Regions from separate parts of the Bradyrhizobium sp. IAR9 genome, predicted to be linked through region 3. Evidence: predicted binding sites of a transcription regulator. Region 3 holds the regulator's gene; each other region holds the start of a gene.

Region 1 (9,965 bases), on a different contig from region 3:
TTCCCCATCATCTGACGTCGCGGCGCGTTCAGCTGCTCACCCGCAATTCCACACCGCCCCGATCGGCGTGCGCGTCCAGCACGGGCCAAAACTGCCGCCGTTGTAGCGGCCGCCGTTGAAACCGGGGCGGCCGAAATAGTGCCACTCGCCGTCCCAGCGATAATATTGCGGAACCGGATCGATGTACCAGTGGCGGCGGTCGTTGCGCGCGAGCCGACGCATCGCGTCCTTCTGCTTGTAGAGCGGAATGCTGTTGCTCAGCGGCTGACGATAGCCCGGCAGGAAGCCGTAGCCCTTCCAGACGGGCTTGGGACGCTTTTGAAGGGGCTCAGCGGACGCCACAGTCGGCAGCAGCGAGAGGATGATGGCAACAGACAGACACATAAAGCGGGACATGGAGAAACCATAGACAGTCAGTTCCCGCCGCGCCATTCAAATTCGAGTGCGGGACGTTTCGCCGCTTCTGCCGAGCGGCCACTCTCGATAAGCTCAGCTCGCAACGCGTAGCGTGAACGCGGCGCGGACCGCTTGCATGTGCCGGAGTGACCGAATGCCTGAGAGCCCGCGCGTCGGCGCCTTTGCGATCGTTCCCAGCAACGATCTTCCCGCCGCAATTCCATTCTGGGAACGGCTCGGCTTTGCGCGCATCGGCGGCGATGCCGGCTATGTCATCATGAGCGGCCGGGGATGCGAGGTGCATCTCACGCAAGCCGGCGATGGCCCGTGGCGCGTGCCGGAGCACAATCCCTTTGGCATTTTCATTCGCACGCCCGAGGTCGAGGCCATTGCCGCGCGCGTGGACGATCTCATCATCCGGCCCGGCGGCGTGCTGCGCCACCGCGAATGGGGCATGTATGAAGTCGGCATCAACGGCCCCGACGGCCTTCTCGTCCGGATTGGCTGGCCCTCGGCGCTGATGCGCCAATCCGGCTAGCTGATCACGCCCTTCCTGATCAGGAAGCAGCCGTACCCCCTGCTGTCGCCGACCTGCACGACACCAAACCCCGCCGCGGCCGCGCGATAAAAATCCGCCCGCGAGAGCTTGCCGGGAACAACGGCGCGTCCGACCGCGCGCTCGATCTCAGCCAGCACGGCGCGCTGCACGTCGGGCACGCGGTCGGGATCGTCGACCGGCGCCATCACCCGCACCGGGTCGGGATCGAAATCGTCGAGCGGGTAGAGCGTCATGATGGCGCGAACGGCCGTCTCCATCGTCATGCCCGGCAGCTGGATCAGGCGCTGCGACGATGTCGAGCGGGCGATGTGCGTGGCCGGGTGGTTGGCGTCGACGACGACGAGATCGTCGCCGTGGCCCATGGAGGCCAGCAGCCAGAGCAGGTCGGGCGTGAGGATCGGATCGATCGATTTCAGCATGTGACGGCAGTTCCCATTATCGATCGCTAACCATAGCAGGTTCCGAGCGTGATTCAGATCACGCAAGGCCACCATGGTGAGGGGGATCACGGACCTCAAGCTCGAACGCGGCGAGGCTCCCCGGCAACCAATCTCGCATCGAGATCAGTGCCAAAGGAGCACGCCATGTTCCGCCTAAAGCCTTTCCTGATGACAGCAAGCCTTGTGGGGAGCCTGTTCGGCTTCGCCTGCGGCCCTGTTTCCGCGCAAGTTGCCCCGGTCGAGCCGGCCCCCACCGCGCTGCAGGGCCCGGAGCAGCGGGTGGCGCTGGTGATCGGCAATTCGAACTATAAGAACGCGCCGCAGCTCGCCAATCCCGACAATGACGCCGAGTCGATGGCGAAGTTCCTGAACTCGGCCGGCTTCGAGGTGGTTGCCGCGACCGACCTGACCCAGAACGACATGCTCCGCGTGGTGCAGGACTTCTCCGCCAAGGTGTCCGCGCGCGGTCCGAACACCGTGGCGATGGTCTATTACGCCGGTCACGGCGTGCAGCTCGCCGGCGAGAACTATCTCGTTCCCGTCGACGCCAAGGTGTCGAACCAGACCGAGCTCGTCAACAATTCGGTGCGCCTGGTCGACGTGATGTCGACGCTGGAGACGATCCCGAGCCGCATGCGCATCGTCATCCTCGATGCCTGCCGCAACAACCCGTTCCCTGATGTCAATGACGCCGGCCGCGGCCTTGCCATCGTCGATGCGCCGAACGGCTCGATCGTCGGTTACTCGACCGCACCGGGCGCTGAAGCGCTCGACGGCACCGGCGGTCACAGCCCCTACACGCAGGCGTTCCTGAACGTCGCACGCGAACCCAACGTGCCGATCGAGCAGCTGTTCAAGCGCGTTCGCCTGCAGGTGAACCAGTCCACCAGCGGTGCGCAGATCCCGTGGGAGAGCTCCTCGCTGACTTCGGACTTCACCTTCTTCGGCGACACCGCGGTTGCCGCCAATCGCGCGCCGGTCAGGGCACCGGTGGTGCAGATGGCCTCCAACCTGCCGAGCCGCTCGACTCGTCAGGCCTATGACTATGTCGTGTCGGAGGGCCGGCCGGAATATTATCAGGAGTTCATCCGGATGTACCCGCACGACCCGCTGTGCGACCACGTCCGCTGGCTGCTCAACAACATCCTGCTCTCGCAGGCCTGGCACAAGGCGGTGCTCGTCAATTCGCCGGTTGCCTACAAGACCTTCTATGACAGTTACGGCACCAGCCCCTACGCGCAAATGGCCCTGAAGCTGCAGATGCAGCCGAAGCAGATCCCCTTGATGCAGGCGACCAAGTTCCTGGCTCCGCAGAACATTGCTCCGACCTTCAAGATCGGCAATCTCGGCCAGCCGAAGTACATGCCGCTGCAGCAGGGTAATGGCGGCCAGATCAACGGTAATCTGCCGGTCGTGCAGAAGCCGGTCGACGGCAATGTCATCGGCAAGCTCGGCAATGGTGGCCAGATCGGCAACCTGCCCTCGGGCAACAACCAGCCGAACGGCACGCCGTCACAGACCCCGGGCAAGATCGTCACCCTGCCTGCACCGACCAACACGACCACCAGCAATGGTGGCATCGGCAAGATCGTCACCCTGCCGGCGACCAACAACAAGCCGGACGCTGGCAACGCCAATGGCAAGCCGGGCAAGATCGTGAGCATGCCGGTGAATGTCGGCAAGGGCGGCTCGACTGTCGACGTGAAGCCCGTTCAGACGCAGAACCACCCGATCCGCGTCAACAACGGCAACACCGGCATCGTGAAGCTCAACAACAATCCGGTGAACAAGGTGCAGGTGCAGAACAACGTCCAGAACAACCGCCCGCAGCTCAACACGATGCCGAGCCGCATGGTCAACAGCAACAACAACTTCCGGCAGTCGATGAACCAGGCGCCGAGCATGAATGGCGGCGGCAACCGTCGCGGCGGCTTCATGCACTGATTGGGCGAAGAAGAAGGTGCGCTCCCTCCCCCGCTTGCGGGGGAGGGTTGGGGAGAGGGTCTCTCCGCAACGGGACAATCCCCAAGAGGAAAGAGTCCCACCCGGCGCTTCGCGCCGACCTCCCCCGCAAGCGGGAGAGGTTTCACCGAGCAAGCGGTTAGTTCGATCCACAAGATCGACAAACACAAAGAAGGGGCAGAGCGGCAACGCTCTGCCCCTTCTTCATAAACCCTTAGACGTGGTCATTCCGGGATGCGCCGAGAGGCGCAGGCCCGGAATGACGGCTAGGCCACCAGCTCGGCGAACAGATCCGCGTCGACATTGCCGCCGGAGAGCACGATGACGACGTTCTTGCCGGCGACGTCGAGCCGGCCCGCCAGCAGCGCGGCGAGGCCGACAGCGCCGCCGGGCTCCACCACGAGCTTCAGCTCGCGATAGGCGAAGGCGACGGCGGCGCCGACTTCCTTGTCCGACGCGGTGACGCCGCGCGCGAGCAGCTTGCTGTTGATCGCGAAGGTCATCTCGCCGGGGATCAGGGCCATCAGCGCATCGCAGATGGTGCGGCCCGCGGGTGGATGCGGCTCGCGATGTCCTGCGCTCAGCGAGATGCCGTGATCGTCGAACGCCTCGGGCTCGGCCACCACGATCTCGGCGCGCGGATAGCGTGCCTTCACGGCGGTCGCGACGCCCGCGATCAGGCCGCCGCCGGAGGCCGGTGCCACCACGATGTCGGGGCTAAGGCCGAGGCCCGCCAAGTCTTCCGCGATCTCGCGGCCGGCGGTGCCCTGCCCCGCGATCACGAAGGGATCGTCATAGGGCCTCACCAGCGTCGCGCCGCGCTTTTCGGCGATGCCGCGCGAGATCGCCTCGCGGTCGTCCTTGTCGCGATCATAGAGCACGACCTCGGCGCCATAGGATTTGGTGCGCTCGCGCTTCGACAGCGGCGCATCCGCAGGCATCACGATGGTCGCCTGCATGTCGAGGATTTTTGCCGCGGCCGCCACGCCCTGGGCGTGGTTGCCGGAGGAGAACGCCACGACGCCGCCGGCGCGCTTGTCCTGCGGGATCGAGAACACCTTGTTGAAGGCGCCGCGGAACTTGAACGAGCCGGTGCGCTGGAGCATCTCCGGTTTCAAGAACACCTTCGCGCCGACGCGCTCGTTGAGCACGGGAAAGGACAACAGCGGAGTGCGGATGGCGTAGGGCGCGATCACACGCGCTGCGGCGTCGATATCGGCGGGGCCGATCGGGAGGAGCTGTTCGGTCATGGCCGAATGTTATCGCGGCCGATGAGGCCCGGGCAAGACACCTCCGCGCGAGGATTTTCCCCATAGCGTTTTCGAGCGAAGTGGAAACCGGTTCGCGTGAAGAAAACGCGTCAAAACAAGAATCTAGAGCTATTTCGATCCATCGGATCGAGATAGCTCTAGGCCACGAAGCGGGGCTGTTCCGCGCCGTTCCGGCCAGGCAGCACCGCGCCGACCGCCTCAATGCTGGCCACAAAGGCCCTCGCCGAGGCTTCCCAGGTGTAATTGGCCGCGAACGCGACGCAGTCCTGCCGGGAGATATCCAATGCCGCGAAGCAGGCGCTGCGCAAGTCGTGATCGAGCGCGCCGACCGGGGCATCACCGATGACGTCGCGGGGGCCCTTCACCGGGAAAGCGGCCACCGGCAGGCCGCTTGCGAGCGCTTCGAGCAGCACCAGGCCGAACGTGTCGGTCTTGCTCGGAAACACGAAGACGTCGGCGGCCGCATAGATATCCGCCAGTTCCTCGCCGTGCTTCTCGCCGAGGAAGATCGCATCGGGATAGGCCTCTTCGAGCGAAGCGCGCGCGGGGCCGTCGCCGACGATGACCTTGGTCCCGGGCAGATCGAGGTCGAGGAAGCCCTCGAGATTCTTCTCCACGGCGACGCGGCCGACCGACAGGAACACCGGCGCCGGCAGGCAGAGATCGATGGCGCGGGGGTGGAACAGCTGGGTGTCGACGCCGCGCGGCCACAGCACGACATTGTCGAAGCCGCGCTCGGTCAGCTCGCGGGCGAGCGCAGGCGTTGCAGCCATCACGGCGCGGCTGGCGCTGTGGAAGCGGCGCAGCGCCCGCCAGATCAGCGAGCCCGGCACCGGCACGCGGGCGCGGACATATTCGGGAAAGCGGGTGTGGAAGCTGGTCGTGAACGGCAGTCTGCGCTGGCGGCAGTAGCGGCGGACCATCAGGCCGATCGGCCCTTCGGTCGCGATGTGGATGCTGTCGGGGCGCGCCTCCGCGATCAGCTTCGCAATGCGCGCCGGACGCGGCATCGCCAGACGCACGTCGCGATAGCTCGGCATCGCAAAGGTGCGGAACGATTGCGGCGTCAGGAATGTGAATTCGACGCCGAGGCTTTTGCCGGCGTCGGCGAGCTTGGTCAGCGTCCGAACCACACCGTTGACTTGCGGGTGCCAGGCGTCGGTCGCGACCAGGATGCGCATCAGGCGGCCTCTGTTATGCAGCTCTGGCTGCGACCTGCGGGACTTGTGCCGGCTTCTGCAAATGATCCGCCCAGGTGATGATCTCGAAATGGCCGTCGTCGTGCTCGACCAGGGCCGTGCAGCTCTCGACCCAGTCGCCGCAATTCATGTAGCGGATGCCGCCCTCGTCGCGGATCACGGCGTAGTGGATGTGGCCGCAGATCACGCCGTCGGCGTCGTGGCGCCGCGCCTCGGCGGCGAGCGCCTGCTCGAACGCGCCGATATAGTTGACGGCGTTCTTGACCTTCTGCTTGGCCCATTGCGACAGCGACCAATAGGGCACGCCGAACAGGCGGCGGAAGAAGTTGACGAAGCGATTCATCTGGATCGCGAAGTCGTAAGCCTTGTCGCCGAGATGGGCGAGCCAGCGCGCGTTCTGCACCACGAGGTCGAAGATGTCGCCGTGGATGACGAGATAACGCTTGCCGTCCACGCCGGTGTGGACGGTGTTCTCGACGACGTCGATGCCGCCGAAATGCGTGCCGTAATAGTTGCGCAGGAACTCGTCGTGATTGCCGGGGATGTAGACGACCTTGGCGCCCTTGCGCGCCTTGCGCAGCAGCTTCTGCACGAGGTCGTTGTGGGATTGCGGCCAGTTCCAGCTCGATTTCAGCGCCCAGCCGTCGACGATGTCGCCGACCAGATAGATCGTGTCGGCATCATGGTAGCGCAGGAAGTCGAGCAGAAGATCGGCTTGAGAACCGCGGGCTCCGAGATGAACGTCGGAGATGAACAACGTGCGAAAGCGCCGCTCCGGGCTCTCGTCACTCACATCGTAACTTCCCATGCGCCAGCCTGTAACAATGTCCCGTGACAGGGGGATGACCGATTGAACTTTTGAGGCACCTTCAGATACGAATCACGCCTTGCCTCGCCCTCTCCGCGAATATCAGTCGCATGCGACAATCAGGCGACATGGCGCCGCAGGGGGCGCCGCAGCAATCCTACCCTCCCCTGGAGGGGGAGGGTGAACTACCCACACGAGCAGCGCTGAACAGACGAACGCCTGCGCTCCCGCTGGCCGCTCGCCTCAGTAGAACTTGTGGAAATGATGGACCGGGCCGTGGCCGTGCCCGACGCTGAAGCGGTCAGCGGCTGCGATGGCCGCGCTGATCCAGGTCTTGGCGTTGCGCACGGCAAGCTCCAGACCTTCGCCCTTGGCGAGCCCCGCCGAGACCGCCGAGGACAGCGAGCAGCCGGTGCCATGGGTGTTGCGTGTGGCAACGCGCGGCGCCGCAAGCGCGATCGTGCTTTCGGACGTGACGAGATAGTCGGTGCTCTCGGCGCCCTCGCCGTGTCCGCCCTTGATCAGGACCGCACCGCAGCCGAGCGCCAGCAGGCGATGCCCCTGGGTTTCGATCTCGGCCTCGCTTGCCGCGACCGGCTCGTCGAGCAGAGCCGCGGCCTCCGGCAGATTGGGCGTGATCACCGACGCCAGCGGTATCAGTTTTGTGCGGAGCGCGTCGACGGCCTCGGATGCCAGCAGGCGGTCGCCGGAGGTCGCCACCATCACGGGATCGAGCACGACGTGCCCCGGCGCCCAGCGCGACAGCGCGGCCGCGATCGCATCGATACTGGCGACCTGGGCCACCATGCCGATCTTCACCGCGCCAATGTCGAGATCGGAAAACACCGCATCGATCTGCGCGGCGACGAACTCGGCCGGCACCGCATGAATGCCGGTGACGCCGCGCGTGTTCTGCGCGGTCAAGGCCGTAATGACGGACGCGCCGTAGACGCCGAGCGCGGCAAACGTCTTCAGGTCGGCCTGGATGCCGGCGCCGCCGCTCGAATCGGAGCCGGCGATGGTGAGTGCGACCGGGGTCGTCATCGCCGGACACCTTTGCTGGATACAGACACCGCCATGGCCTGTCCTAGCGCGGCCGTGGAACACCGGCAAGCGCGCCGAGCCGCGGCCGATAGTGATTCGCGACGCCGTGCATTCCCTGCGAATCAGGCAAACAGCGGGCCGGCTCGCCCCGCAATCGTGCGGACTTGAAAATGCAACCGCGCCGGACCCTTGGTATAGTCTCGAACCTCACCTGCTTCGCCGAAGAGCGCGAGGTGAGAGTGGAACTGTCCAGCGACACCCATGTTGCGGGCTCACGGCCCGCAAGCCGCCTGGAACGGAATCTTGGGGTGGGAATGATGTGGGCCTTTTTTGAACGTCTCCTCGACTCGTCCATGCTGTCGCCGCACGGCATCTGCCTGTTGTGGGAGCCTGAGCTCATCTGGCTTCACGTCGTTTCCGACGCCTGCATCGCCGCCGCCTATTTTTCGATTCCGTTTGCCCTTGCGATCCTGGTCACCAAGCGGCGCGACCTCAAGTTCGGCTGGGTCTATTGGGCCTTCGCGATTTTCATCATGGCGTGCGGCCTCACCCATGTGCTGTCGATCTACACGCTCTGGGTCCCGGTCTATGGCATCGAGGGCATGGTCAAGGCGGCGACCGCGGTGGCATCCGTGGTCACGGCGGGCGCGCTCTGGCCGCTGCTGCCGAAGATCCTGACGATCCCCTCGCCGTTCGAGCTGCGGCAGGTCCAGGCCGCGCTCGAGGAGGAGGAGATCAAGAGCCGGGACGCGACGCTGCTGCTCAAGCAGGTCAGCGACGCCCAGCGCGCGATGCGCGAGAGCGTGGCGCGCCTCACCGCGATCGTCGAGACCGCGGTCGACGGGGTCATCCTGCTCGACGCGCAGGACCATATTCTGCTGTTCAATCCGGCCTGCGAGCGCTTGTTCTGCTACTCCGCCGACGAGGTCATGGGCCGGAACGTCAGGATGCTGATGCCCGAGGCGGGCACCGCGCCCGACAGCCACGCAAGGCATTTCGCGACCGCCGGCGAGGCCATCGGCCTGCGCAAGGACGGATCGACGTTTCCGATGGACGTGTCGGTCGGCCGGACCCGGCAGGACGGCGAATTGATCTTCGTCGGCATCGTCCACGACCTGACCGCGCGCAAGCTGACCGAGCAGCAGCTCCAGCAGGCGCAGAAGATGGAGACGGTCGGTCAGCTCTCCGGCGGCATCGCCCACGACTTCAACAACCTGCTCACCGTCATCATCGGCAACGCCGAGCATCTGAGCGAGCAGCTCAAGGCGAGGCCCGACCTGCGCCGCTTTTCCGAGGACATCTGCCAGTCGGGCGAGCGGGGCGCCGAGCTGACGCAGCGCCTGCTCGCGTTCAGTCGCCGCCAGTTGCTGCAGCCCCAGACGATCGATTGCCGCGGCCTGCTCGAGTCCATGTTCAAGCTGCTCAAGCGCACCTTGCGCGAGGACATCGAGATCAGGACGGCTTCCAGGCCCGGCACGATCGTGGCCTTCGCGGATCGGGCCCAGCTCGAATCCGCCGTGCTCAACCTTGCGCTCAATGCGCAGGATGCCATGCCGGCCGGTGGTCATCTGACCCTGAGCACGGAGTTGACGACACTTGACGATGACTATCGCGCCCTTCACCCCGAAGTCGCATCCGGCAACTATGTGTTGATCTCGATCACCGACGACGGCGAAGGCATGACGCCGGACGTCACCCGGCGCGCGTTCGAGCCGTTCTTCACCACCAAGGAGGTCGGCAAGGGCTCGGGCCTCGGCCTCAGCATGGTCTATGGTTTCGCCAAGCAATCCAATGGCCATGTCACGATCTACAGCGAGCCGGGCCTTGGGACGACGGTCCGGATCTATTTGCCGCGCGCGGACATTGGATCATCGCACGCCGAGCTTTCCGATGGCGAGGACGCGGCGCCCCGAGGATACGAGACGATCCTGATCGCCGAGGACGATCCGTTCGTTCGCTCCTCCGCCATTCGCAGGGTGGAAGCTCTCGGATATCGCGTCATTGCCGCGGTCAACGGCAAGGAGGCCTTGCAGCAGCTGCGTACCGAGCCCGGTATCGACATGCTGTTCACCGACATCGTGATGCCCGGCGGCATGAGCGGCTGGGAGCTCGCCGACCAGGCGCGGCGGATTCGCCCCGGTCTGCCGGTCCTGTTCACCTCGGGCTACGCGCTGGAGACCCTGGTCGAGGAGGGCCACGCGCATGCGCAGGCGATCGTGCTGACCAAGCCCTACCGCAAGGTCGAGCTCGCCCAGCGGCTCAGAGACGCATTCGCCGCGGCCGTGG
Region 2 (9,965 bases), on a different contig from region 3:
CGGATTGCCGGCAGGCTGGTACACGCTGCTGCCCGCCTCCTACGCGATGCTTCCGGGCGCTTATGCGATCCAGGCAGTCGCCGGTTCGACAGGCCGGGCGACGACGTCCGCGGTAATGGCCGACGGCACGGCGGTCGTGTCCGGCTATCGCGCCAATGCGCTCGACGGCAGCCGCGACCAGCAGTCGTCCGCGTGGCGCGTGATGTCGGGCTCTGTGCTAAGGCAATACAGCGAGTACAATGAAGCCTTCGCCAACACCTTCTTCGCCTCCGATGCGTTCAAGCTGACGCAGTATCGGCTCACGGGTCAGCAGATCGTCACGCCGCGTCTGCCGGTCGACGGCGGCTCGGTGGTGTTCAAGGCGACGCAGGACCTGATCTTGAAGGGCGAGTTGCATTCTCAGGCCGCAGCGGGAGGCCGCGGCGGCCTGGTCGATATCGCCGCCAACAAGATCGCAATCCTGGGTGCCGACCAGAGCGCCGGCACTTTGCGGGCCGATGGTTATCTGGTCATCGATGCCGCTGCTCTGTCCGGCTTCGGCGCCGGCAGCCTGCTGGTCGGTGGTTTCCGCAGCGGCGACGTCGGCGGTCTGCGTGTTGATGTGCAGGCTCACGACATCGTCGTGCGCAACAGTGCAAATTCGGCGTTGACGGGACCGGAGATCATCCTGGCCGCAAGCGACACGATCGATGTCTCCGCAGGCAGCGTCATCGTCGCGCGCGGCGAGGCGCCGACCGGCGCCGGCGATCTCGTGATGGCCCCGCAGGCGTCCGATCGCGACTGGGGTGCTTTGATCCGCCTGTCCAACGGCGACGCGGTGCGGGTCCGCCGCAAGAACGTCGATACGACTGTTGGCGGCCGGGTGACGATCGGTGCCGGTGCCACCCTCGACGGCGGCAAGAGTCTTCTGATCGACGCGACGGGGAACGCGCTCGTCACCCAGGCCAGCCTGACGGGCGCAGCGCTGTCCCTGGCTTCGGGCCGGATTGGCTTCGGCGGCGGCAGCGGGCTGGTGCTCGATGCCGCGGCACTGGCCGCGCTCAACAACACCCAGCACCTGACCTTGCGCAGCTATTCAACCATCGATTTCCACAGCGCGGTGGACCTGTCGGGCCTCAAGGCCGTGACGCTTGATGCCGCAGGGCTGGTGGGCCGTGGCAACAGCGAGATCGCGGTGAACGGCAATCGGGTTGTGCTGGAAAATACGGCGAGCACGTTCAGCGAGCCGGTTGGCGCCGGTCATGGCAGTTTGAAGCTCACGGCAACCGAGCTGACCCTGGGTGAGGGCGCCAAGGCACTGCGTGGTTTCGACACCATCGTGCTGACGGGAACGACACGCATTACCGGCGAAGGCAAGGGCTCGCTCGATGTCGCCGGCGCGGCGGTGACTCTGTCAGCGCCGGTCATGACCGGCCGGGGCGGCAGCCAGCAGTCGGTCACCACGACCGGAATCCTCACGGTTGCCGCTTACGGGACGGCTAGCCCTGCGCGCGACCAGGACAGCCTCGGCTCCCGCTGGACGCTCACCGGCCGCGCCGTCGATTTCGCCGGACGCATTGACGCGCTTGGCGGAACGGTGAAGCTGAACGCCACCAATGGCAACGTCAATCTCGCGGCGGGTTCGCGGATCGACGTCGGGGGCTTCGAGAAGACGTTCTTCGACGTGTCCGAATATGCCGATGCCGGAACCATCTCGCTGGGGGCCCGCGGCGGCTCGGTGCTGCTCGCGTCCGGCGCGACCCTCGACCTCGGCTCGGCCCGCGACTCCGAAGGACGTCCCATCGGTGGCGGTGCGGGCACGCTCGCGATCGAACAGGACAGCAGCCAGGTCACGCTGGAAGGCACGATCAATGCCAGGGCCGCTGCGGGCAAACGCGGCGGCTCCTTCTCGCTCGACATCGCCGCGTTGTCGGATTTCGGCGGGCTCAACCAGCGCCTGAATGGTGCCGGCTTCACCAAATCGCGCAGCTTCCGGATTCGTTCCGGCGACGTCACGCTCGACGGTGCGACCACGGCCGAGGAATTCGCGCTGGCTGCCGATCAGGGAACGGTGACCGTCGCAGGCTCGATCGACGCGCGTGCGACCTATGGCGGCTCGATCTCGATCTATGGCGGCCAGGGTCTCACCGTGACGAATGCGGCGCTGCTGCGGGCAGGTGCGACCGACACGGTGGATGGGCTCGGCTCCGGCCGGGTCACACTCGGAATCTCGAACGGCGTGCTGCGGGTATTGGGCGGCGTGATCGACGTGGCGGGCGGCGAAGGCGGCAAGGTCACCCTGCGTGCGCCCGTCATCGAGCAGCCAGGGGCCGACAAGGTGAATGTCAGCTTTGCCGGCACGATCAACGGCGCGCGCGAGATCGTGCTGGAGGGCTACAAACGCTTCGACCTTGCGACGCTTGCATCCGATCCGCGCTTCGTCGGCGTCACCGTCAATAGCGGCGGCCAGGCCGAACTCGATCTCACGAAGGCCGCGGCGGGCAAGCTCAATGTGCTGGCAGATTACGGCGCCGGCACGCTGGTCGAATTCGTGCGCGACTTCGACGTCAGTGCCGGCTATGCGGATCTTGGCTCACTGACGAGCCAGTCGAACTTCCACGCGCGCGCGGGCATGGAGCTCAATTTTTCCGGCGACATCGTGCTCAAGAGTAACTGGAATCTCGGCGCAGGCGTGGTCAATCAGGCCTCGGCGCTCGCGGCTGGCGTGATGGCGATCGAGCCGGTACTGGGCAAGGCCTATGTGGTTGCCGGCAAGGAAAGCGCTTTGCTCCGTGACCATACGACCATGGCTTATCGCACCGGCGGCAGCATTCTCGGAGAGCCGGGCGTCCTGACTATGCGCGCCGGGGGCAATATCGATCTGAAGGGCAGCGTGACGGACGGCTTCTTCCAGTTCGCCAACCCGCTGGATTCGACATACGTCGCCGCCAAAGGCACCATCTCGACGAACCTGAGCATGGTGTTCAACGTCGGCCGCACCAGTACCACGTCCAATCTCTCGCCCTACGACAGCGCGAGCACAACCAACCCTTCAGTCTATGCCGGTATCACCTTTGCGACGGTCGGCACGAGGAAGACCGAAACCGTGACGGCGCCGCCCACGCTGGTCGGTGTTCCCTATAGCGCAGAGGCCAACTCGCCGGGCGCAAGTGCGCCGAATGCGCTCGCTTATTCGGTCCTGTTCCCCTCCATCACCGAGCCGGACGGCTCGAGGGTGGCGGTGCCGTCCTGGAGCTTGGGGCTCGTCGCGGGCGCCACGCCGATGGGCGAAAGCGCCGACCCGACGCGCCTCGCCAGCGGCGCGACGGGCAAGATCACGCTCAGCGAGCAGGCGGGTTACACCTATGTCAGCGGCCTGAATTCCGTCGCCGCGACCGCTTTTGTCGACTCGGTTGCCAGCTTTGGCGCGGGCAGTGCGCCTGGTTCGACGACGATGAATCCCGCCGATTGGCCTGCGAGCCTGGAGTCCACCTCTGGCACCCGTCTCAACAGCAATTCCAGCGCGCAGATTTCTTTCGGTCTGCCGACGGATCCAGCCTACGGCTACGTGCTCGACCTCTGGAATAACTATGCCGCCGCGAAGGGCCTGAACACCAATCCGGCGCAACCGCAGGCCGACTTCAGATGGACCAGCACGGCCGCCAGCGGCGGTAGCCGCCTCAACGTCATCACGAAGTACTCGACCTTCAAGGACTTCTACCTGACGAAGATCGTCCCCAATCTTGCGACCATCACTTCGCTCTATGCGACGACCAAGCCCGGGCCGACCACGACCACCGTCAATCCGATCACCATGGTTCGCACCGGCACCGGCGACGTCAGCATCGCGGCGCGTAGTGATCTGCAGCTCAAGGGCGGCGCCTCGATCTATACCGCTGGCCGGCGCGATCTCGCCACGTTCAACGATTTCACCACCGCGCCGGCGAACGCGACCTACGGAGTGGGCGGCGGCCATCTCGCCGTTGCGGTCGGCGGCAATATCGACGTGGCCCTGCCGGCAGACCGCTCGCAGATGCAGCACTATTCGGAGTGGCTAAACCGGCAGGGAGCGACGGATAACGCCTACGTCTTCGGTCCCTGGGCTCATTCCGCCTACGGCCAGATGCCGGCTCAACAAAGCTCCTGGTGGATTGACTACGCTAACTTCCTGCGCGGGGTCGGCGCGCTCGGCGGCGGCAATGTCGAGGTCCGCGCCGATGGCGATCTCAACAATCTGACGGTCGCGCTGCCGACCAATGGCCGTGTGCGGGGCGGGCGCTCCACGACGGAGGCAAAGCTCCTGGAACTGCGCAACGGCGGCGCGATGACCGTTGAGGCGGGCGGCGCCGTTCGCGCCGGCTATTACTACATCGGGCGCGGAGCCGGAACGATTACCGCTGGTGAATTTGCGGTCGGGCGCGATGTCAAGGCGCTGGTAGGGACGCAAATCGTCACCTATCCGATCGCCCCGATCCTGTCGCTCGGTGACGCAACCCTGGACGTGCGAACCGCAGGCGACCTGCGGCTGCAAACGGTCCTCGATCCGCTTCTGGTCGGCAAGGGGATGTCCCACGAACTGACGTTCATGAGCAGTCAAAGCGAGCGCACCGCGCTCAACCTGACATCGACGGGCGGAGACGTGATCCTGGTCGGGCAGGCGACATATCTGTCCAAGGACATAACGACGCCGGCCTTGCAGGTGTTTGCGAATGTGAACTCGTTGGCCGCAAACATCTATCCGTCGAAAACGCGCGTCACGGCGCTGAACGGCTCCGTGCTGAACAGCACGCTGTACACGATGCCGAGCAGAAATCCGGAGCTGCGGCTTCTCGCCGCAAACGACGTCCTCGTCGGCGAAATCGTCATGTCCCGCGCTGCACTTGAGATGATTCCGTCACCGTTCGAGCCTGTGGGAGGCACCGTTTCCTCTCCGGTCAACCTCGGCGGTTCCTCGCCGGACACCCTGAGCGGGCTCCACAACGTCCTGGTCAATCCCTTCTCCGCGCCGGCCAGCAATATCGCCGGCCACACGCTGCATCTGTACAACCTTCGCAATCCCGACCATCTGCCGAACGAGGCAGACTACGAGCCGAGCCGTGTCTATGCCTTGAACGGATCGATCGTTGGAACGCTAATAACCCAGAGCGGCTCGATCCTCACGGCCGGCGTCATGGCCAACGAGCAGACCTGGTTCCGTGCCGGCACGGATATCCGCAACATCAACTACTCACTGCGCAACGTTCATCCGACCGACGTGTCGTTACTCGAGGCCGGCAACGACATCATCGGCGGCCCGGTGCGAGGCTCGATCTTTGTCCAGGGACCGGGCGCAATGCAGGTGAGCGCGGGCCGTGACGTATACGCGCCGGAATTGGCGATCTTCAGCACAGGCAATCAGGAATATGATTCCAACAACCGGCCAAAGGATTTCACGCAGATCCTCGGCCTGCCTCAGCAGAGCGCGGCGATCACCGTGATGGCGGGCCTCAAGGGCAAGCAACCATCCTATGATGCGTTCCTGGCGGTCTATCTCGATCCGGCAAACATCGGGAAGATGCCCGATTATCTCAAGACCACGTTGGCGGACGGCACGGCGGTACCGCTCTATCTCACCGACGCATTCGAGCAACGTTCCTCCGGGCCGCACAGGACCCGCACCGGCATCGTCTCCTTCGTGGAGGACGTGACCGGCGAGAAGCTGTCTCCGCTTGATGCCTGGACCAAATTCCAGACCCTGCCGATGCTGGTGCGTGAACGCTTCGTTCGGCAGGTCTACATGCAGGAGCTACGGGCCGCAGGCGATGACCAGAACACACCCGACACGAGCGGTAAGCCACGCAATGGCGGTTATAATCGCGGTTATGCCGCGATCGAGACGCTGTTCCCGGGCAGCGACTGGGCGGGCGACGTCAGGACCGGAAATGCCAAGTTCCGGACCATGTCGGGCGGCAGCATCGAGGTCTTGACCCCCGGTGGCGGCCTGCAAGTTGCTGCGCTCGGCAAGCCGGCGCCGGTGGAGTTCGGCCTCGTCACACTGGGACCGGGCGACATCAACCTCTTTGCGCGCGACAGCGTCACCGTGAACCGCTCGCGTATCCTGACCTTTGCCGGCGGCAACGAGATCATCTGGTCGACGCAGGGCGACATCGACGCCGGCCGCGGCGCCAAGACCGCACGCGTGCCGTCGGCACCGGAGATCCAGACCGATCTCGATGCCGTCACGCGCGTGCTCGAGAAGGCCGATATCTCCGGAAGCGGCATCGGAACGATCATCGGCTTCACCGGGGTGACGGAAGGTGACGTTAACCTGATCGCTCCCCAGGGTACCGTGAATGCCGGCGACGCCGGCATCCGCGTCAGCGGCGACATCCTCATTGCGGCGCGCTTCGTCGTCAACGTGGACAACATCCAGGTGTCGGGCCAGAGCAAAGGAGTGCCGAAGGCGGAGGTCAAAACTGCGCCGCTCGCGATCGATACCAAGGACAAGGCTGCAAATGACGCCGTGAAGGACGTGACCAAGCAGGGATCTTCGGATCGGCCGTCGGTGATCATCGTCGAAGTTCTCGGGTACGGTGGTGGCGGCGGCGGTCAGTCTCCTCAGCCCGACGCCGGCGACGATGAGAAGCGGCGGGCGCCCGACAAGCAGAGCTACGATCCGAACGGCATGTTCCGCGTGCTCGGCAATGGCGAGTTCACGGCCGAGCAGTTGAAGAACCTGACGGAGGACGAGCGAGCCGTGCTGTTGCAGCGGCTGGGGCGCAAGGCGTCGCTCTAAGGCAGGGCCCGGGCAGGCATCCGGGTCCGACGTCCGGTCGTGCCGGTTCGTATCGATCGGCCGGGTGGGGCCCCACCCGGCCGGATGCACCGGTTAGATCACTGTCATGCAAACGATATAGAGGAGGCATCGCCCGCGCTTCAACGATCCAAACAGCCGAAGTGCGGTTTCTGGTCGACAAGAGCAGCACGATGAAAGCAGTTACATTGCATGGCGTCGCGGCGTCGGATGCCGACGGTCCTCGAGGCGGTCGCCGCGCCGCGTTCCGCTTGCTGGTGCTATTGCCCGCCTGGCTGATGACGGTCATCCTCGGCGCCAATGCCGCGGAAGAAGACCGGGTGGCGCGTGCGGAAAGGCCGATCGCATTCCGCATTCCGGCACAGTCCCTGGCTGGTGCGCTGCAAGCCTATGGACAGATCACCGGCATTCAAGTGCTCTATGAAAGCAACTCCGCGGTCGGTCGAACGTCGGTCGCGGTTGAAGGAACGTATGCCGCCGATGAAGCGCTGAACCTGCTGCTCGCGGGCACGGAGCTGAAGGTGCGCTATATTCGTCCCGACGCCATCACGCTTGCTCTTCCCAGCGCAGAAGGTGTCGGCTATGCACCTCCGGCGGCTCCGCTCGCAACATCGGACCTGTTCCTGGGAAGATTGCGCGTGCGTCAGACCGGCGATGCCGACGACGCCGCCAGATTGCAGGATTATAGCCAAAGAGTGCAGATGGACATTCAGAATGCGCTTCGAAAGAACGCAAGGACGCGCGATGGCAATTATCGCGCGGTGCTGGATATCTGGATCGATCCCGCGCGCACGATCGAACGCACCGAGTTATTCCGCTCGACCGGGGACCATGAACGGGATCTTGCGGTGTCGGCGGCGCTTCGGGGCTTGACGATCAGCAAGCCGGCGCCAGCGAATACGCCACAGCCGGTCCGCGTCGTCATCATGGTGAAGTCCCTGCAATGAGCGACAGCGATGTCCGCCCCGGAAACGAGAAGGGACGAGCGGCGGTCTTTGGATCCTATCGAGACGACGACCTGGATGCCGCCTCGCCATCGGGAGAGTTCTATCGCCTGCTGGGTATTCCCGCCCTGGCGGCCGTTCTTTTCGTTGGTGGCGTTTACTGGATCAGGATGCAAGTGCCAGCCGGCTCTCCGGGACAACAGTCGGCTGCGATCGTGCAGGTTCAGCTGCTTCCGCGGCCCGATGCCGTTCCGATAGCAGTCGCTTCGGATTCTCAACCGGAAAAGGAGAATGTCGCCAGCAGCGCCGATACGCCATTGAAGGACCCAAATCCGACGCCATCCGACGATCCCGTTCCGGTCCCGAAAGCGAGAAGCTTCACGCCCGGAGACGCTCCGCCCTCAAATGTCATGTCGACGCCGTCGGCCGTGAGCGGACCTGCCAGCAGCGCCGCCATCAAATTTCAGCAGTCGCTGCTTCGGCACGTTTCGCGCTATCAGCGCTATCCCAACGCGGCGCGCGCGATGCACCTTGAAGGAACGGTCGTCACGCAGTTCGCCATGGCCAGGGATGGTACGCTACTCGGCGTCTGGGTTCGGACGAGCTCGGGTCAATTGCTGCTCGACAAGGAGGCGATCGAGACCATCCGGCGAGCCCAGCCGCTGCCGCCGATTCCGCCCGAGCTGCCGGATCGGCTCAATATTCATCTGGAGCTCGAGTTTTGACCCGTCATGAAGTCCGTGCTTGGGCGATGGACAGGCATTCGTGCAGTGGCGGGCCGGACGCGATGTCGTCGCTCGCGCCTTGTGTCATAAATGTGTAGCCCGGCAACGCTACGACCTTCCGAACCTTTTGCAGTAGTTGCGTAGGCAATGTTTGCGCCGGAAATACCAGAGTATGTTGGGCACGTGAAACGTGGCTGATAGCAATCGAATACGGCTGCGGGGGCAGTTGGTCGAGAACTATGAAGGCCTGATCCGGAAGCTTACGCGCCGGTTAGGATCGGCCGATTTCGCCCACGAAGCCTTGCACGAAACGTTTCTGCGTCTCGACCGAGTCACGGATGCCGAGCCCGTACGCAGTCCTGCCGATTACATCTTTCGTACCGCCATCAATATCGCGAAGGATCGCCAGAAAGCGCAGAACTATCGTGTCAGCGCGTCGGAGATAGATGCGCTTCTCGATATACGTGATGACGAACCCGATCCGGCCAGAGTGGTCGAGGCGCGTTCGGAAATCGAGGCATTCAAGCGCGCGCTTGCCGAGTTGCCGCCACGGCCCCGCGAGGTTCTTCGGAGTATTTCGATCGAGGGGCAACCAGCGCACCAGGTCGCAGCACGTCTCAATGTCAGCATCCGGACCGTCGAGAGCGATCTGAAGCTGGCGCTTGGCCATTGTGCCGACAGCCTCGAACATACATTGCGACGCCGTCTCGGCGGCCCGCGTCCGCGATCCTGAGCGCGTCGATATTGCAACCCGGCGCATCGGAGGGCTTTTTTCGCCTGGCGCAGGCAGAAGGTTTGATCGATAGGCTATCCTTGCACGGTTTTTCTTCGGGATAGCCGGGCGCCATTCGTCTATCGAATAGATGCACCGGCAGGCGTCTCAGGCCGCGAGCTAAACAGAGGACTTCCGGGGGGAATGACGCAGGTGACGGCAGTGACAGCGATTGCAAGGTGGGCTAAGCCGGCAGTCGCGGCCGCTCGCTTCCCCGACCGCGGATGTGTCTTGCCGTTGATTGCCGGGGCGTTGCGGCCGATGTCCCGGTCCGGAGGGTGCTGTTCGAAATTGAGGGGAATCGATAACATATCGCCTCTGACCGTCTTTGGCCTGGTGTGGGTACCGGTCTGGCGAGTGCGATAGATGGGCTAGGGATCTTGACCGCGACCAACGAAACAAGTGAGCCGGATGCGCTTCTGCACGAAGCCCTGGACTTCGTCGTTCGCCTCAAGACGGGTGAACCGACCAGGGCAGACGTCGAGGCGCTGCAGGCGTGGCGTCAGCAAAGCGGCGCGCACGAAGCCGCCTTCAGGAACGCGGCCCGGATCTTTCGTCATGCGGGCGTCGCTGCGCAGGAGTTGGCGGATCGGCCGGTGACAGGAGACGTCGCACGGCTGACACGAAGACCGGTGTCCCGGCCCATTGGACGGCGCGCCTTTCTGGGAGGTGCGGGCGCCGCGGCAGCGGCCGCGGTGGGGTACGCAATCGTTCGTCCGCCGCTTGGCCTTTGGCCGTCGCTCGGAGAACTC
Region 3 (9,965 bases):
CCTCGAATTTCAGCGCCGAGCCGAGCAGCGTCGTCAGCACGATGGCCTCGCCGAGCAGCTTGCCGACCGGCGCGGGGTAATCGTGCTTGGTCAGGATCTCGTCGAGCGCCGGGCCAAGCCGCACCAGGCGCCCGCGCACGTCGAGCGCGTCGACCTCGTAGGGCAACACGGCGTCATCGATCGGAACCGCTGATGGCGCGCGAACCGGGCCTTCGGGGCCGGCTTTCATCTGAGGGGATTGGGAAACCATGGGTCGTTATCTGGGGTCGGTCGGTGGGAAATGGAAGGGCGCGGGGTGGTGGGTTCGGGGGCGATAAGGTTGCACAACGTTGCGGCAAATTCGATGTCGTCCCGGACAACCGTAAGCGCAGCTCCGGGGCCCATAACCACAGGATGCGGTTTGGCGAAGACCGCTCGCCTCCGCCAGCCCGCCACAAGAGAGATTCCGCGGTATGGGTCCCTGCGTTCGCAGGGACGACAGTTGTGTGTGAGGCGGCCGTCGGGCTTGCAGCGCCCTTACTTCACCGCATCGAAGCACCAGGCCAGGATGCCCTTCTGCGCGTGCAGGCGGTTTTCGGCCTCATCGAACACGACCGATTGCGGACCGTCGATCACGTCGTCGGTGACTTCCTCGCCGCGATGGGCGGGCAGGCAGTGCATGAACAGCGCATCGGGCTTGGCCAGCGACATCAGCTTGCCGTTGACCTGATAGGGCTTAAGCACGTTGTGGCGGTGCTCGCCTTCCTTGTCGCCCATCGACACCCAGGTGTCGGTGACGACACAGTCGGCGCCGCGCACGGCGGCTTCCGGATCGGTGCCGAGCATGATCGGCGCGCCGGTCGCCTTGATGAAGTCGCGCATCACTTTTTTCGGCGCGAGCTCCGGCGGCGTCGCGACATTGAGCTGAAACTTGAAGCGCTCGGCGGCGTGAGCCCAGGACGCCAGCACATTATTGTCGTCGCCGGTCCAGGCCACCGTCTTGCCCTCGATCGGGCCGCGATGCTCCTCATAGGTCATGAGATCGGCCATCACCTGGCAGGGGTGCGAGCGCCGCGTCAGGCCGTTGATGACGGGCACCGTCGCGTTGGCCGCAAGCTCCAGCAGCGCGTCATGGTTGAGAATACGGATCATGATGGCATCGACATAGCGCGACAGCACGCGCGCGGTGTCGGCGATGGTCTCACCGCGGCCGAGCTGCATCTCGGCACCGGTGAGCATGATGGGCTCGCCGCCGAGCTGACGCATCGCGACGTCGAACGACACGCGTGTCCGGGTCGACGGGCGCTCGAAGATCATCGCCAGCGTCTTGCCTTCGAGCGGCCGCACCGGCTGCTGCGCCTTCTGCTTCGCCTTCATGGCGGAGGACGCCGCGAGCATGGTCTTGAGCTCCGACAGCGGCAGCTCGTTGATATCCAGGAAGTGCTTCGGGGACTTGCTCATCAGCTTGCCGCCCGCTTGGTCTGGCTGGACGAGATCGCGGCGCAGGCGCGCTCTAACCGCCCGACGCTGTCCTCGATCTCGGCTTCGGTCACGATCAGCGGTGGCAGGAAACGCACGACATTGTCGCCGGCCCCGACCGTGAGCAGTTTTTCATTGCGCAGCGCCGCGACGAGATCGCCGGAGGGCACCACGGCCTTGATGCCGATCAGAAGGCCCTCGCCGCGCACTTCGCTGACGACATCGCCATGACGGTCGATCACGGAGGCGAGCTTCTGCTTCAGCAGCAGCGACATCTTCTGCACGTGGTCGAAGAAGCCGGGCTGGAGCATGACGTCGAGCACCGCATTGGCCGCGGAGATCGCCAGCGGATTGCCGCCGAAGGTCGAGCCGTGCGAGCCGGGCCCCATGCCGGCTGCCGCATCCGCGGTCGCCAGCACAGCGCCGATCGGGAAGCCGCCGCCGAGCGCCTTTGCCAGCGACATCACGTCAGGCGTGACGCCGGTGCGCCGATAGGCGAACAGATCGCCGCTGCGGCCCATGCCGGTCTGCACCTCGTCGAAGGCCAGCAGCAGGCCCTTCTCGTCGCAAAGCTGGCGCAACGCCTTGAGGAAGGTCGGCGTTGCCGAGCGCACGCCGCCCTCGCCCTGGATCGGCTCGATCAGGATGCCGGCGGTGTGCGGGCCGATCGCCTTCTTGACGGCCTCGATATCGCCATGCGGCACCTGGTCGAAGCCTTCCATGGGCGGACCGAAGCCTTCGAGATATTTTGCAGAGCCGGTCGCGGCGAGCGTTGCCAGCGTGCGGCCGTGGAAGGCGCCTTCGAAGGTGATGATGCGATAACGTTCCGGATGCCCCTTGGAGAAGTGATGATGGCGGACCAGCTTGATCACACCTTCCAGCGCTTCGGCGCCCGAATTGCAGAAGAACACGAAGTCGGCAAAGCTTTCGTTGCAAAGCCGGCTCGCGAGCTTCTCGCCGTCCGGGCTCTGGAACAGGTTCGACATGTGCCAGAGCTTGGTCGCCTGCTCCTGCAGCGCCTTGATCAGATGCGGGTGGCAATGGCCGAGCGCATTCACAGCCACGCCCGAGGTGAAATCGAGATAGCGATCGCCATTGGTCGCGATCAGCCAGCAGCCTTCGCCGCGCTCGAAGCCGAGGTCGGCTCTGGCGAAAACGGGGAGCAAATGCGGCGCTGCGCTGTTAGTCATGATGTCACTTGAATGTTGCGGACGGTGTGACGCGTGCATTGCGCAACGCACCATCGACCGGCCCGGAAAACGAAACGTGCCGCCTTTTAAGGGCGGCACGCGGGACTATCTTATGCTTGGCAAGACGGGTGTCAATGCCGCCCGGAAAGCCTCAGGAAACGCTGAATCCGTAGTCTTGCGGTGCCGATTTTGCGGGTTTTCACCACGGAACATGTGGAAGCGAGTCGGCGGACTCTTGCGCGGGAGTCACGCCATATTGTAGCGTTTGGATTGTCAGATACGACATCTCGTGCAGCGGTTCTGATCCCAAGAGTCCTCTTGTACCGGCGTAAACGTTCGGGCGTCAGTCACGCGCCCGGCGAGCCTTAAGGGATTCTGACGGCACGGGTTTTTGAAGGCTTAGGCAATCGCTGCGAGGCCCCAGGATGGCTGGCGCGTAGCGAGGGAAAGGGTGCAATGACGGTTTTGACCTGGTCCGACGATCGCGTCGAGCAGCTGAAAAAGCTCTGGGAGGCCGGACTTTCGGCCAGCCAGATCGCAGCTGAGCTCGGCAATGTGACCCGCAATGCCGTGATCGGCAAAGTGCACAGGCTGGGTCTGTCCGGCCGCGCCAAGAGCCCTTCATCGGCAGCGCCCCGGCCGCGCAAGGCGCGTCCCGCGCAGCACATGATGCGGGTGACCCGCCCCATCGCGCGCGGCAACACCGCGCTGGCGCAGGCCTTCGAGGTCGAGGTGGAGGCTGAACCCGTCACCTACGACAACGTGGTGCCGATGGGCCAGCGGCTGTCGCTGCTCGAGCTGAACGAGGCGACCTGCCACTGGCCGGTCGGCGATCCCTCGAGCCCGGATTTCTTCTTCTGCGGCGGCAAGGCACTGTCCGGCCTGCCCTACTGCGCCCAGCACTCGCGCGTGGCGTATCAGCCGGCGGCGGATCGCCGGCGCGCGCCGGCGAAGCCGGGTCCGCGCTGAGTTCGCGGAATTCTCTGATCGCCAAGACGGCAGCCGTCACACGATGACGGCTCAACCAACTCGGTGTCATCCCCGCGAACGCGGGGATCCATAACCACAAGGCGCAGTTGTCGCGCGAGATGGTCACTCCGGGTCTTCGCCAAACCACCGCCTGTGGTTATGGGTCCCTGCTTTCGCAGGGACGACACCGGAGAATGCGGCGGCAGCCCGCCAAAGCCAACGCCAGCAAACCTTACGTCTGCTCCGCCTTCGCGAAGCGGTCGTCGAGCGCGTAGCCGGCGCCGCGGACGGTGCGGATCGGATCCTGCTCGCGGCCGAGATTGAGCAGCTTGCGCAAGCGGCCGATATGGACGTCGACGGTGCGCTCATCGATGTAGATGTCGCGACCCCAGACGCTGTCGAGCAGCTGCTCGCGCGAGAACACGCGGCCGGGATGCTCCAGGAAGAACTCCAGCAGGCGATATTCGGTCGGGCCGAGATCGATCGGCCGGCCCGAGCGCGCCACGCGGCGCTTGTCGCGGTCGAGCTCGATGTCGCCATAGGCCAGCACCGTCGCGAGCCGCTCAGGACTGGCGCGCCGCAGCAGGCCCTTCACGCGCGCCAAAAGCTCCGGCACCGAGAACGGCTTGACGATGTAGTCGTCGGCGCCGGTCGCAAGCCCCCGCACCCGCTCGCTCTCCTCGCCGCGCGCGGTGAGCATGATGATCGGCAGCTGCTTGGTGTCGGGCCGGGTGCGCAGGCGGCGGCACAGCTCGATGCCCGACAGGCCCGGCAGCATCCAGTCGAGCACGATCAGGTCCGGGATGTGCTCCTTGAGGCGGGTGTCGGCGTCGTCGCCGCGCATGACCGTCTCGACGTCATAGCCGTCGCCTTCGAGGTTGTAGCGAAGCAGCTCGGTGAGAGCTTCCTCGTCCTCAACCACCATAATGCGTGCGCCCATCGGGTCGTCGCTCCTTCAAGTCTTCAGGTATTCGGGACCGTCGTGGCGAAGGTGGTCATGTCGCCCTTCGGCCGCTTGTCGGTGATCGCCTGGCCCTCGATCATGTAGAACACGGTCTCGGCGATGTTGGTGGCGTGGTCGCCGATCCGCTCGATGTTCTTGGCGCAGAACATCAGATGGATGCAGAACGAGATGTTGCGCGGATCCTCCATCATGTAGGTGAGGAGCTCGCGGAACAGCGAGGTGCAGATCGCGTCGACCTCCTCGTCGCCCTTCCACACCGCCATCGCCGCCGGCAGGTCATGCGCGGCATAGGCGTCCAGCACCGACTTGACCTGCTGCTGCACGAGGTCGGTCATGTGCTCCAGGCCGCGGAACAGCTTCAGCGGATGGAAGTCGGTCTCCAGCGCGGCGACGCGCTTGCCCATGTTCTTGGCGAGATCGCCGATGCGCTCGAGGTCGGTCGCAACGCGCATGGCGCCGACGATCTCGCGCAGATCCACCGCCATCGGCTGCCGGCGGGCGATGGTGAGCACCGCGCGTTCCTCGATGCGCTTCTGCAGCGCGTCGAGCTCGGCGTCGATGGTGACGACGCGCTGGCCGAGCGCGACGTCGCGGCGGATCAGCGCGTCGACGGAATCGACGATCATGCGCTCGGCGATGCCGCCCATCTCGGCGACCAGGCGGGTGAGCTCCTGGAGGTCGGTGTCGAAAGCCTTTGCGGTATGTTCAGTACCCATGTCGCGTCTCCTCAGCCGAACCGGCCGGTGATGTAATCCTGCGTGCGCCGGTCGCTCGGCGACGTGAAGATCTTGCTGGTGTCGTCGAACTCGATCAGCTCGCCGAGATACATGAAGGCGGTCTTGTCGGAGACGCGCGCCGCCTGCTGCATGTTGTGGGTGACGATCGCGATCGTGTAGTTCTCGGACAGTTCCTGGATCAGCTCCTCGACCTTGGCGGTCGAGATCGGATCGAGCGCCGAGCAGGGCTCGTCGAACAAAATCACTTCAGGGCGCACCGCGACGGTGCGGGCGATGCACAGGCGCTGCTGCTGGCCGCCGGAGAGCGACAGGCCGGAGGCGTTGAGCTTGTCCTTGACCTCGTTCCACAGCGCGCCGCCGCGCAGCGCCTTCTCGACGCGGTCGTCCATCTCGGACTTCGAGATCTTCTCATAGAGGCGGATGCCGAAGGCGATGTTCTCGTAGATCGTCATCGGGAATGGCGTCGGCTTCTGGAACACCATGCCGACCCGGGCGCGCAGCAGATTGAGGTCGAGCCTGGGGTCGAGGACGTTGGTCTGGTCCAGCATGAGCTGGCCGGTGGCGCGCTGGCCCGGATAGAGGTCGTACATCCGGTTGAAGATGCGCAGCAGGGTCGACTTGCCGCAGCCCGACGGGCCGATGAACGCCGTGACGCGGTTGGCGCCCAGCGTCAGGTTGATGTTCTTCAGCGCGTGGTGCTCGCCGTAATAGAAATTGAGATTGCGCACCGTCACCTTGGCCGGGGCTTCCGGCAGCGGCTGCGAGGCCAGATGAGCGTTGGAACTCATGGATACGGACAGGTCGGTCATTTTGCAGTCCTCTCGGCGCCGAGGATGCGCGCGCCAATGTTCAGGGCAAGCACGGTGAGCGTGATCAGCAGCGCGCCGCTCCAGGCGAGCTGCTTCCAATAGGCGTAGGGGCTCTGGACGAAGTTGTTGATGGTAACCGGCAGGTTGGCCATCGTCTTGTTCAGGCCGAGGCTGAAGAACTGGTTCGACAGCGCGGTGAAGAGCAGCGGCGCGGTCTCGCCGGCGACGCGGGCGGTGGCGAGCAGCACGCCGGTGATGAGGCCCGACCGGGCCGCACGATAGGCGATACGCTTGATCACCAGCGAGCGCGGCAGGCCGAGCGCCGAGGCCGCCTCGCGCAGGGGATTCGGCACCAGCAGCAGCATGTCCTCGGTGGTGCGCAGCACGACCGGGATCACGATGACGGCGAGCGCGAGCGCGCCCGCGATCGCGGAGAAGCCACGCATCGGCACCACCACCGCGCCATAGATGAACAGGCCGATGATGATCGAAGGCGCCGAGAGCAGGATGTCGTTGATGAAGCGGATCACCGAGGTCAGCTTGTCGTTGCGGCCGTATTCGGCAAGGTAGGTGCCGGCGAACAGGCCGAGCGGCGCGCCGATGCCGACGCCGATCAACGTCATGATGATCGAACCGACGATCGCGTTGCGCAGGCCGCCTTCGGTCGAACCGGGCGGCGGCGTATCCGCGACGAAGATCTGAAGATTGAGGCCGGCCAGGCCGTTGAAGAGCAGCGTGACCAGGATCAGCGCGAGCCAGGTGACGCCGAAGGCGGCCGCGGCGAAGCAGAGCCCGCGGATGACGATGTCCTTGCGGCGACGACGCGAATAGATCGGATTGAGCGCCATGACGTTACTTCCCCGCCTTCTTGTCCAGCCGCATCAGCATCAGCCGCGCTGCGGCCAGCACGAAGAACGTCAGCACGAACAGCAAGAGGCCGAGCAGGATCAGGCCGGACTGGTGCAGGCCGTCGCTCTCGGCGAACTCGGATGCGATCGCCGCCGAGATCGTGGTGCCCGGCGCGAAGATCGATGAGGAGATGCGGAACGAATTGCCGATGATGAAGGTCACCGCCATGGTCTCGCCGAGCGCGCGGCCCAGCGCCAGCATGACGCCCCCGATGATGCCGACGCGGGTGTAGGGGATCACCACGCTGCGGACGACTTCCCAGGTGGTGCAGCCGACGCCGTAGGCGGCCTCCTTCAGCACCGGCGGCACCGTCTTGAACACGTCGACCGAGATCGAGGTGATGAAGGGCAGCACCATGATGGCGAGGATCAGCGCGGCGTTGAACGTGCTGAGATAGGACGGCGGACCTGCGAAGATCGCGCCCAGCACGGGCACGCCGTCAAAGATCCTGATCATGAAGGGCTGGAAGGTGTTGGCCAGGAACGGGCCCAGCACGAAGAAGCCCCACATGCCGTAGATGATCGAGGGAATGCCGGCGAGCAGCTCGATCGCCATGCCGATCGGGCGGCGCAGCCATTGCGGGCAGAGCTCGGTGAGGAAGATCGCAATGCCGAGACCGACGGGAATGGCGATCAGCATCGCGATGAAGGAGGTGACGAGCGTGCCGTACATCGGCCCGAGCGCGCCGAGCACGGGCGGATCGGCCGACGGCGCCCAGCGCTGCGTCCACAGGAAGGAGAAGCCGTATTCCTTCATCGCCGGGAACGCGCCGACGATCAGCGAGACGATGATGCCACCGAGAATGAGGAGCACCGAGATCGCGGACAACCGCGTGATCCAGTAGAAGGTGACGTCGCCGAGCTTGAACGCGCTCAAGGCCTTGGCGCGGTCATACGGTCCGGCGTCGTCGATTACATCGCTCTGAACGGCCATTTCTGCCACGCCGATCCCCTGTGCCCGATAATATACGCTTGTTGTCAGTCTTTTTGTCGGTCTCGCGCTCCGGACACGGCATGACCGATCCGGAGCGGAAGTCTTGCGGGTCCCGGCCCTCGCGGAGCGGCACGCTGGACGATGCTTCGTATCGCCAGGGCCGCGCCGCGTCCGGGACGCGAGAGCCCTACTTAGCTCTTGATCTCGGCAGCCCAGGTCTTCTCGATCAGGGTCACGACGCCTTCGGGCATCGGGATGTAGTCGAGCTCTTCAGCCGCCTTGCCGCCGCTCTTGAAGGCCCAGCGGAAGAACTTGATGGCTTCCTGCGAGGCCGCCTTGTCGGTGGCGTCCTTGTGCATGAGGATGAAGGTCGCCGCGGTGATCGGCCAGGACTTCTCGCCGGGCTGGTCGGTCAGGATGACGTAGTAGCCGGGCGCCTTGGCCCAGTCGGCGTTGGAGGCGGCCGCCTGGAAGGCTTCGACGGTCGGCTGCACCGGCTTGCCGGCCTTGTTGACGAGACCGGTGTAGGTCAGCTTGTTCTGCTTGGCATAGGCGTACTCGACATAGCCGATCGAGTTCTTGGTCTGGCTGATGTTGCCCGACACGCCTTCATTGCCCTTGGCGCCGACGCCGACCGGCCACTCGACCGCGGTGCCCTCACCGACCTTGCTCTTCCAGTCCGCGCTGGCCTTGGAGAGGTAGTTGGTGAAGTTGAAGGTGGTGCCCGAACCGTCCGAGCGGCGGACCACGGTGATGGCGTCCGAGGGCAGCTTCACGTTCGGATTGAGCTTCTTGATCGCGGCGTCGTCCCACTTGGTGATCTTGCCGAGATAGATGCTGGCGAGCGTCTCGCCGTCGAACACCATCTCGCCGGGCTTCACGCCCTCGAGGTTGACGACGGGGACGATGGCGCCCATCACCATCGGCCACTGGACGAGGCCGTCCTTCTCGAGCTGCTCGGCCTTGAGCGGCGCGTCGCTGGCGCCGAAGGTCACGGTCTTGGCCTGGATCTGCTTGATGCCGCCGCCGGAGCCGATCGACTGGTAGTTCAGACCGTTGCCGGTCTCCTTCTTGTAGGCGTCAGCCCATTTGGAATAGATCGGGAACGGGAAGGTGGCACCGGCACCCGTGATGTCGGCAGCGAAGGCCACCGTCGTCGATGCGGCGAGCAAGCCGGCAGCGACCATGGTTTTGATGAAATTCATGCTGGTCTCCATACAGGGGAGCGAAGCGCCAACCGCGCCCGATCGCGCTCCCCGCGCCGCCCCTTTAGGAGCGGTCGGCTGTGCTTTTACGAAGGTTTCGTGACAGTCGGATGACACACTCAAGCGATTGAAATCGCTGGTGTTTCAGGCTTAAACTAAAGTCTTAGCCTGGGGAAAACAGGCGGTAAAAGTGGCGCCCTGCCGGGGCACGCTTTCGATCAAAAGCCGGCCGCGATGGCGGTTAAGAATGTGTTTCACCAGCGATAATCCGAGCCCGGTGCCGCCCTGCGAGCGACTGTCGCCGACGTCGACCCGGTAGAACCGCTCGGTCAGCCGCGGCAGGTGCTCGGGCGCGATGCCGGGGCCGAAATCGCGGACCATGATCCGGATTTCCTGAGTTCCATCAGTGGCTGCGGCTGAGGTCAGCGACACGATGACGCGTCCGCCGGAGGCACCGTATTTGAGCGCGTTCTCGATCAAATTCTCGAACAGGCGGAGCAGCTCCTCGCGGTCGCCCGCGATCATCACCGGTCCCTCGGGCAGATGGATCTCGACCTCGACCTGGCGCTCGCGCGCCAGCGGCTCGAGCCCGTCGGCGACCTGGCGGATGATCGGCAGCAGGTCGACCAGGGTGTCGGGCCGGACATGGGCCGACAGCTCGACCCGCGACAGCGACAGCAGGTCGTCGATCAGGCGCGCCATGCGGGTGGCCTGGTTGTGCATGATGCCGAGGAAGCGCTCGCGCGCCTTGGGATCGTCCTTGGCCTGGCCCTGCAGCGTGTCGATGAAGC

Evidence for each region. Region 3 encodes PhoB, which activates phosphate uptake and scavenging genes when phosphate is short. Its sites were predicted from a motif close to TGTCATNNANCTGTCAT; they were not measured.
Region 1: the regulator PhoB is predicted to act here: its motif matches at 6,659-6,675, upstream of GGD67_RS29215 (UDP-2,3-diacylglucosamine diphosphatase).
Region 2: the regulator PhoB is predicted to act here: its motif matches at 6,857-6,873, upstream of GGD67_RS04315 (STN domain-containing protein).

Annotation. Positions count from the first base shown of each region.
Region 1 is NZ_JACBZW010000013.1:140,505-150,469, reverse strand. It holds gene GGD67_RS29245 (hypothetical protein) at 37-432, opposite strand; gene GGD67_RS29240 (VOC family protein) at 551-934, shown strand; gene GGD67_RS29235 (RbsD/FucU family protein) at 931-1,374, opposite strand; gene GGD67_RS29230 (caspase family protein) at 1,540-3,339, shown strand; gene GGD67_RS29225 (threonine/serine dehydratase) at 3,624-4,607, opposite strand; gene GGD67_RS29220 (glycosyltransferase family 1 protein) at 4,766-5,809, opposite strand; gene GGD67_RS29215 (UDP-2,3-diacylglucosamine diphosphatase) at 5,823-6,635, opposite strand; gene thiD (bifunctional hydroxymethylpyrimidine kinase/phosphomethylpyrimidine kinase) at 6,879-7,679, opposite strand; gene GGD67_RS29205 (PAS domain S-box protein) at 8,033-9,965, shown strand, end outside.
Region 2 is NZ_JACBZW010000001.1:883,669-893,633, reverse strand. It holds gene GGD67_RS04320 (filamentous haemagglutinin family protein) at 1-6,754, shown strand, start outside; gene GGD67_RS04315 (STN domain-containing protein) at 6,916-7,719, shown strand; gene GGD67_RS04310 (energy transducer TonB) at 7,716-8,441, shown strand; gene GGD67_RS04305 (RNA polymerase sigma factor) at 8,632-9,174, shown strand; gene GGD67_RS04300 (FecR domain-containing protein) at 9,594-9,965, shown strand, end outside.
Region 3 is NZ_JACBZW010000023.1:46,257-56,221, reverse strand. It holds gene GGD67_RS37735 (Hsp33 family molecular chaperone) at 1-250, opposite strand, end outside; gene argF (ornithine carbamoyltransferase) at 517-1,440, opposite strand; gene GGD67_RS37725 (aspartate aminotransferase family protein) at 1,440-2,648, opposite strand; gene GGD67_RS37720 (GcrA family cell cycle regulator) at 3,105-3,617, shown strand; gene phoB (phosphate regulon transcriptional regulator PhoB) at 3,850-4,557, opposite strand; gene phoU (phosphate signaling complex protein PhoU) at 4,581-5,297, opposite strand; gene pstB (phosphate ABC transporter ATP-binding protein PstB) at 5,309-6,127, opposite strand; gene pstA (phosphate ABC transporter permease PstA) at 6,124-6,975, opposite strand; gene pstC (phosphate ABC transporter permease subunit PstC) at 6,980-7,969, opposite strand; gene pstS (phosphate ABC transporter substrate-binding protein PstS) at 8,161-9,174, opposite strand; gene GGD67_RS37685 (ATP-binding protein) at 9,325-9,965, opposite strand, start outside.